Regions from separate parts of the Fodinibius sp. GM108 genome, predicted to be linked through region 1. Evidence: riboswitches for the same ligand, from Rfam matches in the RefSeq annotation. Region 1 holds a riboswitch; the other holds the start of a gene.
What was found. A riboswitch is a leader RNA that binds a small molecule or an ion and turns the genes downstream of it on or off. The one in region 1 is predicted to bind thiamine pyrophosphate.

Region 1 (5,701 bases):
CTCGTTGTACATCCATTCTGCCTTACCAAACCAGCTGAACTCTTTTTTATCGGAAGTCTCATAGTAGTAGGGATTTTCAAAATCCGGAGCAAATGACTCTTCATTGACCCGGTTAAAGATATATCCGTGGATTCCTGAACTTATCTCCCAATTGTCCGACTCCCAAAAACCATTGACCATTATTCCATAATGATCATTGTAGAGCGGAAAGTTGATTTGCTGCTGGTTTTCGTCCTCATCAAGATAGGTGTACAGATAATCCCCACCAGCTCCTCCATAATACAAGGAAGCATTGGTTGAAAACTGATCGCTGAAAATGTGCGTGTGCTGTAGCTGCACCAGCCGCTGACCAAAATCATCCTTATCGTTTTCATTCAGGTAATTTGTCCGTGGATCATCTTCAATATCACTCTCCGCAACGGCCTCGTATCCCAGACCATTCTTTGATCCCGCATCAAAAGCATTAATCTTGATCAGATCATTTTCTCCAAAGTATCCGCCGGAAAAGAAAAACGAACGGGCATTCGTATGTGTGTTATAGCGATAGCCATCCGAAAAAATACGACTGTAGCTTCCGTAGAAAGACCATTTGTCATTAATCATTCCAGATGACAAGCTCGTATTCATTCGATAAGTGTTAAACGAGCCAAGGCCAAGCTCAACCTGTCCGCCCTGTTCTCGATCTTCAATGTTAACTGACTCAAAATTAATCGACCCGGCATAGGATGCCACACCGTTACTGCTGGTGCCAACTCCACGCTGCACCTGTACGGACTCGAAACTATTACTGATATCCGTAAAGTTTGAGAAGAATACACCATGATCGATCATATCATTGAGCGGCACTCCATTCAATGTCATGTTAATCCGTTCTTGCGTGATTCCACGTAAACGCATGCTACCGTAATTGGCCAGCTTAGTTCCTGATTCTGAGTAGGAAAAAATCGCCGGTGTCAGATCTTCCAAATAGAAGGTGGGTTGCTCTCCATTATAAACCTGCTCCAGTTTGGCTCTGCTAACATTGCTTTGTGCCACAGGGTCGTCTTCTTCTGCGCGCACACCTTGTATAATTATCCCCTCTAGGTTCAATGTGGGATTTAAATACACCGTTAGACTTTCCGCAGGCTCAACTTCTTTTGTCTCAAAGCCCACATAGCTGATCGTCAATGTTTCAATATCTGACGGTATTTCCAGTGTAAAAGTACCGTCAGAACTGGTTACCGCTCCCTTTGTATCAGAAGCATAAACATTGGCATTAGCCAGCGGTTCTTCGGTTTCTGCATTATAGACAGTACCGGTAACTGTTTGTGTTTGAGCAATAAGTGTAGTACTCATCGCAAGTAGAAAGCACAGAAGTGATGTACTTCGTAATAGGTTATAAAACATAAGTTCCTCCGTCTTATTAGGTTCATAAGAGCGGGAGATGAACTTGCAAGAAATGCTGATCAATCCGGCAGCATGATATAACTTTCTAATAATACTGCCTTGGTTTCCCTACGCCAGTGTTATCCGGTTCAGGTTCTCAGGGTATGATCTCAGCCTGCTATTGCAAGCACCCCCAACCTTTGGGTGATTTTTGTTCGCCTTAAGATAAGGGAAGAAAAGTGAGCTTCAAAAAAGATTGCATAAATAGAACACAGATGAAACGAATAGTCAGAACAAAATCTACGATTCCCACCGACAGTTTTTTGGTTCATTTTTTGCTGACAAAAAATGAACAGAACTAAGAATTTGCAGCACGTAATAAATAGAATTAAACGGATCATTTATTGGCTCGAAGGAATAGTACAATCTTTATTTACTGTTTATCCAAAGGTGATCAATAAAAAAATTAAATGCTCTACACAGACACTCGAGTCATTTGAAACAAAATATATATACGTTCCGCACCAGAGGTACGGAACGAGATGAAACTTGACCACTAGTGAGCCTCGATCAATCCAATAACCATTAACAGATAAATAACACCCTGTGGAAATTCGCTAAATCCTCGCCTCATCCGCGTTTCATGCCTACTGTCCTACCATAAATACCGCATTGCCAAACAGCAATTTTCCATTATGCCAGAACGCCCGAAACAACGGATTATCGACCATGTATACCACCGATCCACTGCCAATATTCTGCACGCCAAAAGTAAGTGTATTTTCCAGCTGTTCCTTGGCTTTATATCCAACAAAACCGCTCATATGGGCATCTTCTTCTGCAACACCCACATTCCAGCCGTTGTTGAGATAGGCATAAGCGTCGGAGTTCAGCTTCAGGGAAAAATAATCCTGATCATAGCCGAACGCTAACGGATGAGTATTATCCATGGTGATCTTAAAAATGGACCCGGAGTTAAAATCCGAAATACTTTCGCGCTGACGCTCGCCATAAACTTCCAACTGCTCGTTTGAAGCTGTTCCTGCCTCAACCTCTTCCTTACCTTCTTCATCTTCATTTTTTGAGCGCAGGTCAAACCCCTCTTTCCCGGCTAAAAAACTATTTCCTCCCTGTACTGCAATTAATTTTCCGCCGTCCGAAACCCAATCGCGAAGCTTATCGCTGCTGATATCGCTGCCATAAAAATTTGACGGCAAAACCAGCACATCGTAATCATGCAAATCAATATCATCAAAATAGTCAACGTTAATCATCGTCACCGGATAGTCAATCTGCTTATCAAAATAGTGCCAAATTTCGCCGACCCGATACGAGCTGGTTCCTTCGCCAGACAGCAGGGCTACCCGCGGCTTTTCCAGGTATCGCACCGACGAAGAGCCAAAATCACTTCCCGAATCCACAAATCCTGTGCCTACCGGATCTACTTGCTGATTGTATTCTGTAGCAATTTTCTGAACTTTGGCGTCAAATTTATCTCCCAGTCGCTCATTATCACTTCGTGTAATGATAAGCGTGCCGGAGTCATAATCCCGCCCCTCAATTTCAAAAGCAGTTTCCGCAAATCGCACGTTGATATCCTCTTTGAGCAGAGACGACAACAACTGAACGTCTGTCCAATCATTCCACTCCGCAAGATAAGCATAGGGACTTTCATCGGATGAATTATCAACTTCTTTTTCCGGCGCCGAGACAGATTCCATCTCCAATCGCTCCGGGATCGCATATCCATCAACCCCAAAGGCATAATGCTGTTCCCATGAGGTTATGTCATACGTAACTGAATCAGCAAGTTCCGGACGTGGTTCAAACAGCACGCGCGCCAAAACACCCTTCGGCTGATATGCGCTCACTAAATAATCGCCCTCATCAACCTGCACGCGTCCATTTTCGCCGGTGCGATAATCATATCCTTTTATACTTTGTGATTCGGTTGCCTGCCCGTATTCCACCTGATGCTTATCCAGAAGATCCAGCAAAGCGTTTACCTTATCGGGATTATTATCGCTCTTAATCACAAATGTCTCATATTCACCCTCAGGATTATTCCGGGCGGTTTGATAGTAATCCGCAAACTCGCTCACCAATCTGCTTGCATTTTCTGAGCTTATCTCCACCGTTGAAAGTCCGGTTGTATGGTGATGGGTAAGACGATCGGTAAGTGTAAGCGTATCTCCTTCCGGTTTTTTGATTCCCAGCCCCGAATAGCCGCCACCGGCCTGTTCATACGTCATCCCGATAGCCCCGTTAAAAATGGGATACGTATCACCGTAGCTGGGATAAAAAAGATCAAATACTTCGCGGGTAAAGTAGAGCCAGTTATTTTTGTTAAAATACCGTGCGTGATTTTTTCCGATCGTGTATTGGAAATTCCGCTGCCAGTCAGTAATCGCCTTATGAAAAGGCTCGGCCGCCGGAGCAAAATAATAGGGCGACGTATAACTCTGTTCGTGAAAATCGACATGGATATGTGGCATCCACTGCTGGTATTGTTCAATACGGTGACGACTTTCTTTCTGCGTAAGCCACGCCCAGTCGCGATTCAGATCAAAATAATAGTGATTCGTACGTCCACCGGGCCACGGCTCGTGATGCTCGCGGGCATCACCGTAGGCATTGAACTCCTCGCCCACCATCTGCTTATACCAGTTTACATAACGATCGCGTCCGTCGGGATTGAGCATCGGATCCATCACAACAACCGTATTCTGCAGCCACTCTTTGGTATCCGGATTATCGGGGCGAACGAGCTCATAGATCGTTTTCATGGCGGCTTCGCTGCTGGATGTTTCATTACCATGTACGTTATAACTGAGCCAGACAATAGCAGTGCTGTCATCAGTCGGCTCGCCTTCCTGTAACCCAGTTCGCTTTAAATTATTGGTACGTATCTCATCCAGGCGCCCCATATTAGATTTACTACTTACATAGGCCAGAATAAGCTCACGCCCTTCGTTAGTAGTTCCGTACTGCCGGGCGTCCACCAAAGGCGACTCTTCGGCCACATGCCAAAAATAATCCATCACTTTGTGATGGGGTGTCCATTGTGATCCCAGCTCGTATCCCAAAAACTCCGAGGGCGATTTCTGAGCTTGCGCATTAAAGCTTACTGCTATTAAAAGCAGAACTGTAACCAGTGTCTGATAAAGATTTTTCTTCATATCCCTGATACGTAATTCGTGATGCGTGATAAGTCGTCACGCATTACGCATCACGGATCACGCATCTTTATAGTTAGTTCCGAAATTATTTTTCAGCAGTGGAATTATTCAGTTCCCGATCCACTTGCTTAACCACGCTATCCACAATAGCATTAGGAATGGGAATAGATAAATTATAATGCGCAATTTTCCAATCCCCTTTTTCAAAAGTTAACACTCCGGTACCCCGGGTGGGACCTAAGTTTGGCGTATCCAAAGTCTCATCAAACCAGGCAGTTTGCCCATCATCAGCTATATAAACATGCCGCTCTGTGGGCGTGAAATTCCAGGCATCCCCTTCATCAAAATGTGGCTTTGCATATTCTTTAAACTCTGATATCGTCCATCGTTCGGTTGCATCAGTACCCATAAAGATGGCGCTGTCGCCGGCAAAGTGACTAAAATACCGGTCAAAATTAGCCTCCGAAGCAGCCAGATGCCAATCATCTAATATAGCATTAACCGCTTTCTTATTTATCTCTACAGAATATTCATCAGCAGAACAGCTAATAACAAATAATATCAGTAGTGGCATTAATAAACTTGAGATATGAACCTTCATATTTAATCCTGAATTTTGTAGAAATTTCATTCACGAAGTAACAGAGTTTCTGGCATAACAGCAAAGACAAATCCACTCTTGCATTCGAATACTAAACCAAACTTCTGCTGTTTAAAAAAGCTGTATTTCTTACCTTTACGCATCACAAAATATCAACAATTATCACTGCCCTTTTATGCCTGTAACCAATCAAGAAATAGCCGAACGGCTGCGTGAAATTTATCAGCTAATGCAGCTAGCCGGAGAAAACAGATTTCGCGCTATCGCTTTCGATCGCGCCGCCCAGACGATCGAAGCACTTAACGAGGATATCAATGCCTATATTGAAAATGATACGCTTACAGAAATAGATGGAATTGGCAGTTCTATTGCAGAGGATATAAAATCCTATGCCGAATCCGGCGAAATTGAAGTACTTGAAGATCTCCGTAGTCGCATTCCAAAAGGTTTAATCAAGTGGCTGGATATTTCGGGACTTGGTCCCAAAAGTATTGCCAAAATTCACAAACAGCTCGGCATATCAGAATTAGAAGAATTAAAAGCCGCTTGCGAAGAT
Region 2 (5,701 bases), on a different contig from region 1:
TCTGTGCAATTATCGGGATTACTACTATTCATCTTCGTCAGCTGGTCAGCCTACATTATGTGGCAAGTAGAGTGGGGAAAAAAAGAGCTTGATAAGCAAGTTGAAATGACTTCCCGATTGGATAATTTATCGGAAGATTTCAAGGATCTTAGCTTATTTATCGGGAGTGAATATTTGTTTGAAGAAGGTGAAGAAGAGGAGGTAGAGGTATTTCTTCAACAGCGTTTGCAGAATATTAAGGAAGATCTGGATATAATTAGAGAACAAGAGCTTTCTTCACTTGATATCTCATCAACTAAAGCAGATTCCCTGTTACAGATGTTAGAAGATCAGATAAATGAAGTAGATGAAGGACGAGATAAGAGCCTCTCTGATATTGACAGATGGGTCTTATCCACTACCAAAAAACTAGATGGGGCCAGTGCCGAACAAAAATCTGCTACTGATAAATTGCGAAGCCAGGTTAATTCGTATTGGCATCAGCTTTATTTCATAATACTTATCGCGTGTGGTTTAGGCTTTGTAATAGTTGGGATGCTTAAGAGACAAAAGAAATATGTAAAAGTAATAGAACGCTCCAAAGAACAAACTGAAACAGCTGCACGACATAAGTCCGATTTTCTGGCTATGATGAGTCATGAAATACGTACTCCTATGAATGCTGTAATCGGTATGACCGATCTGGTGATGGAGACGGATATGAATAAAGAGCAGAAAGAGTACGTTCGTACAATCAAGATTGCGGGTGAAAATCTTCTTTCGATCATTAACGATGTGCTGGATTTCTCGAAGCTGGAATCGGGAAATATGAAACTGAACAAAGTTTCTTTTAACCTCGAGGAGTTGATCAGTGATGTATTTAACTTGATGTCATTAAAGGTTAAGGAAAAAAAGCTGGAAACTGCCTGGCATCTCGATGAAAATGTGCCGCATAAAATTAAAACAGACAAGGCAAGACTCCGGCAGGTCTTGATTAATTTAGTCGGTAATGCTGTTAAGTTTACCGAAGAGGGAGAGGTAACGTTGAGTGTAGCAACGTGCGGAAATCAAAATGGGGAACATTGTCTTCAGTTTTCGATTCAGGATACAGGTATGGGCATTCCGGAAGAGGAGTTGCCACATCTGTTCAACTTCTTTTCACAGGTTAACACCAAAAATAATGAAGGTGGAACTGGTTTAGGATTGGCTATTAGCAAAGAAATTGTAAATATGATGGGAGGAGAGATTGATGTAGAGAGCCAAATAAATAAAGGAACCACCTTCTCTTTCACTATTTATGCAGATGCGGTATTTACTGATGATGAGGAAATTGATGTAGGACAAGTTGAAGAGCCCGTCCAAGATGAAATTTCATTAGCTCAGAATAAGCGTGTTTTAATTGCTGAAGACGACAAGATAAATCAGCTGGTTGCATCTAGGGTGATAGAAAATATAGGTTTCACGGCCGATGTGGTTTCGGATGGCAAACAGGCAGTGGAAGCCTTTGTTGAGAACGATTACGCTTTTATCTTTTTAGATTTACAAATGCCGGTCATGAATGGATATGAGGCTGCCCAAGAAATAAGAAAGCTCGAAGATGAGAAAAAGAAGCTTAAAATTATTGCCATGACCGGTGATGCCCATCCGGATGTTAAAGAAAAATGCTTGCAAGCAGGAATGGATGACTATCTTTCTAAACCTGTTCAAAAGAAAGAACTACATGATATTGTGCGTAAATGGCTGAAAGGTCCCAAAGCCAGTGGTTGTTAATAATTATCATTTAACAACATTCCTCGTTACTTTTAGTTTACCAAATATTTAAAAATATATATTTTTAGAAATTGACAGGGGTGCCATATGGGCTGAGATCATACCCTTGAACCTGATCTGGATAATACCAGCGTAGGGAAAGCCAGTCTGCTCATTGCGAGTTATTTCCGGCTGACAACTCCCACCTGCTATTATCCGGATGAGTTATTTTTCAACCTTCAGAGATCATGTAATGAGTAATATCCAAAAGAAAAAGTTTGAACTGGCCACGAAAAAGCTGGAGCAGTGGCAGGATCGCGAGGAATGGTTTTTCAATCGCGAGCATACCGAGGTTTATGAGGATTACTATGAAGGACGTTATAAGCGGGCCGAAATATGGCAGAAAAAAGTACTGGCCAAACTCATAAAAAAAGATGAGCGGGTTGAGACTCTGCTCGAATATGGCTGCGGTACTACCCGCTTTACCCGCTGGTGGCAGGAGATAGGTATTGAAGCAACCGGTGCGGATATATCACCTTTTATGTTAGGTGAAGGGACAAAATTATTTGAAGGTGATCTTGTCTGGGCCGATTCACACCACATGCCGTTTAAGGATAATACATTTGATGCATTGGCTTTTATTGCCACCTTTGCCTATTACGAAGATCCCATTAAAGTAATTCGCGAAGCGGTACGTGTGGGAAAGTTTGGAATTATCTTTGGAATCATGAATCGCAATTCTACTAAGGTTGTCCGCCGGCGTGTGCAGGAAGTTTTTGGAGCAAATCCCTATTATGAGACGGCAAATTTCTATACTCCCCAAAAGCTAATTGATACTATTCATGAAGCTTTAGAAGGTCGGCTATATGAGATTGAGTGGACAGCGACTGGTTTGCCAAAATGGTTTCCCGTACAGCGTTGGGGACTACCAATTGGTGACTTTTTTGGACTTCATGTTAAGCTAACTGATGTTGATTAATATTATTAGGAAATGAGTGCATTTGAAGATCAAAGCGGAAAAATCAATAGCAATCTCTTTCGGGAAATTATTGAGCCGCAGAGCGGACGAAAACGGCCGGATGTTCTAAAAGGACCCAAATTTGGTGTCGATACTGCGGTAATAGATCTCGGTAACGGCAATGGACTTGCTACTTCCAGCGATCCGCTTTCGCTGATTCCCTCATTGGGACTAAAAGAATCGGCCTGGCTTTCGGTGCATCTGCTGGTTAATGATATGGCCACAACCGGGTTTGCACCCGAATATGCTCAGTTTGTGTTGAATATGTCGCCTGATTTTCCGCTCGAGAAATTCAAACGCTATTGGGGACATATCCACCGGATCTGTGACGAAATCGGTGTGGCAATTACAGGCGGGCACACGGCTCAGGTACCGGGACAAGGGTCTACGACGCCAGGGGGCGGAACAATGTTTTTACACGCACCGGTGGATGAAATTATTACCAGTGATGGGGCTGAGCCAGGAGATAAAATTGTAGTGACCAAAGAAAGCGCTCTTGTTTCTTCCTCGATTTTGGCGATGAGTTTTCCGGAAACGGTGAAGGAGAAATGTGGCGAAGATATTTACGAGAAGGGATGCGAAAATTTTTACCGCACTTCATCGCTGAAAGATGGACTTGCCGCGGCTGAAGTGTTGGCTCCGAATAAGGAACTGAAAGCAATGCACGATGTTACTGAAGGTGGACTTCTTGGCGGGATTTGGGAGATGGCCGAGGCTTCAGGTTGTGGATTTCGGGTGGATAGCAGTGAATTGCCCGTTGGTGAAGCTCCTAAAGCAATTTGTGAGCTTTTTGAAATCGATCACCGCTTATGTGTGGGAGCGGGATCGATGATCATAGCCGTGAAGGCGGAGCAAGAGAACTCCCTGATAAACCATTTGAAAGATCAATCCATTCCGGCGACTGTGGTTGGAGAAATGACACCGCGGGAAAATGGTAGAATTTTGATTGAAGACGGACAAGAACATTCGTTTGAATTTGACGGCCATGATCCATACTGGAATGCATTTTTTGAAGCTATGGAAAAAGGGTGGGAGTAATGTAGACAACGATTTCATGAAGAAAATGACAAGAGTTGGTCACTTATTGATTACACTCACATAACTAGCGCGGGAATTAATTCCCGCGCTAGCAATAGGGGCTATTTTAACATGAGTTATCTTACACCTTTGAAAGGAGGGGGGACTGGAATGCCGGGAAAATTAATGAGTGTAATTGCAAATATCAGATAAAAGCTAACAGATAGCTAAGTTGAAGAGAAATTTTGATGAGCTATTACCTCTAGGAGAGAGATAATCAGACTAAAAATTATAAATTATGAAGAAACAACAATTAAACGGTGTCTATTTAGTGGTCGATCCGTCGATGGATCAGACGGCACTACTTGACCGGGTAGAGCAGGCATTGGAAGGTGGAGCAGGTATCTTACAGGTCTGGAACCATTGGCCTGATGAGATGAGCGGTTATGATAAAAAACAGCTTATCAGCTATATCAATGAAATGGCAGGTGATTATAGTGTGCCCGTGCTGATTAACGGTGATTGGGAGATGCTGAAATCGATTCCGCTTGATGGCGTCCACTTCGATTCGGTGCCCGGGAATTATGATCAGATTAAAGAAGAGGTTAATCGTGACTTCATCGCTGGAATCACCTGCAGTAACGATCTGGAGAAGGTAGAATGGGCCGAAGAGAACAATTTTGATTATATCTCATTCTGTGCCATGTTTCCGTCACCGTCCGTCGGAAGTTGTGAAATTGTTGAACCTGAAACAGTCCGGAAGGCGCGTGAGATTACAGACATTCCGTTGTTTCTGTCGGGGGGAATTACGCCTGATAACATCACTGAACTGGACGGACTTGATTTTAATGGCGTGGCCGTCATTTCGGGCATTTTAAAGGATGAGAACCCGGGACAGAGAACTTCAGAGTATAAAGAAGCATTAGAGTAATTCGTGGTATAGCAATTACTCCTACTTCCCTCCTTTGTAAGGAGGGGAATCGAAGTGCCATTAATCATCAGATTGTCTAATTATTTGTAGTAAACAAGAACTATAGAAGTAATAGAATCAATTATTCTCCCCTTGCCAAGAGGAGATGTAAGAGGGATTGGAACCGAAGCTCTTAGAATTGAATCAGTTGCATGACGAAGCAAGAGCTTCGTTATGAGAGAAGAAAGCAGGTTCAGTATCACACAAAAGTTTAACAAATTGATAAAATGACAAAAAAACTGCTAGAAAAGCTCTGCTGTCCGATCGATAAGCACGACTTGGAGATTGATATCTTAAATGAAAGTGAAGAAGGAGAAATCCTGGAAGCCCTGATGAGCTGTCCCGAATGCAGCCGATACTTTCCAGTAATCTATGGCATTCCCATCTTAATTCCCGATGAATACCGCGACGAATCCATGGAAAAGCCACTGCTTAAAAAGTGGGGATATGAGCTGAAGGAAGGTGAGTCCGACCGGCCACTGCTAGAGAGCAAAAACTGATAAAGTAGCGGGATATTACATCTTTTTTGACGTGATTCCAGAATATCTTTTCACATTTATTACTCTCTCCTGATGGAGGAACACTTTTACCTCAGTTTCCATTAAATGAATATAATCTTCAACGAAGAGAGAGGTTATGCGGATTTTCAACCTGAAAATTTTTTGGATACTATTATGTTTCTGCTTCCTTCCTGAAATAGTCAGCGCCCAGTATTTCGGCAGAAACAGTGTTCAGTATGAGGGTTTTGATTTTGAAATTCTCCACACACCTAATTTTGATCTCTATCATTACCCGCAGGAAGATGAGGCCGTAAGAAACTTGGGCAAGCTCTCGGAGCGTTGGTACGACCGTCATTCCAGGATTTTTAATTATACTTTTGCCAGCAGTAATCCTCTCATTATTTATGCCAATCACGCCGATTTTCAGCAAAACAATATTGTGCCCAATGTGGGCGTAGGCACCGGCGG

Region 2: another riboswitch for thiamine pyrophosphate. It lies ahead of ACT3ID_RS02570 (class I SAM-dependent methyltransferase); the one in region 1 lies ahead of ACT3ID_RS14315 (TonB-dependent receptor).

The regions. Positions count from the first base shown of each region.
Region 1 covers NZ_JBYEIR010000007.1:216,090-221,790, reverse strand. Annotated here, with positions in the region: gene ACT3ID_RS14315 (TonB-dependent receptor) at 1-1,386, opposite strand, end outside; TPP riboswitch at 1,475-1,570, opposite strand; gene ACT3ID_RS14310 (M14 family metallopeptidase) at 2,013-4,544, opposite strand; gene ACT3ID_RS14305 (nuclear transport factor 2 family protein) at 4,630-5,175, opposite strand; gene polX (DNA polymerase/3'-5' exonuclease PolX) at 5,321-5,701, shown strand, end outside.
Region 2 covers NZ_JBYEIR010000001.1:581,562-587,262, forward strand. Annotated here, with positions in the region: gene ACT3ID_RS02565 (ATP-binding protein) at 1-1,749, shown strand, start outside; TPP riboswitch at 1,816-1,906, shown strand; gene ACT3ID_RS02570 (class I SAM-dependent methyltransferase) at 1,982-2,707, shown strand; gene ACT3ID_RS02575 (AIR synthase family protein) at 2,720-3,784, shown strand; gene ACT3ID_RS02580 (thiamine phosphate synthase) at 4,062-4,694, shown strand; gene ACT3ID_RS02585 (Trm112 family protein) at 4,961-5,233, shown strand; gene ACT3ID_RS02590 (TolB family protein) at 5,370-5,701, shown strand, end outside.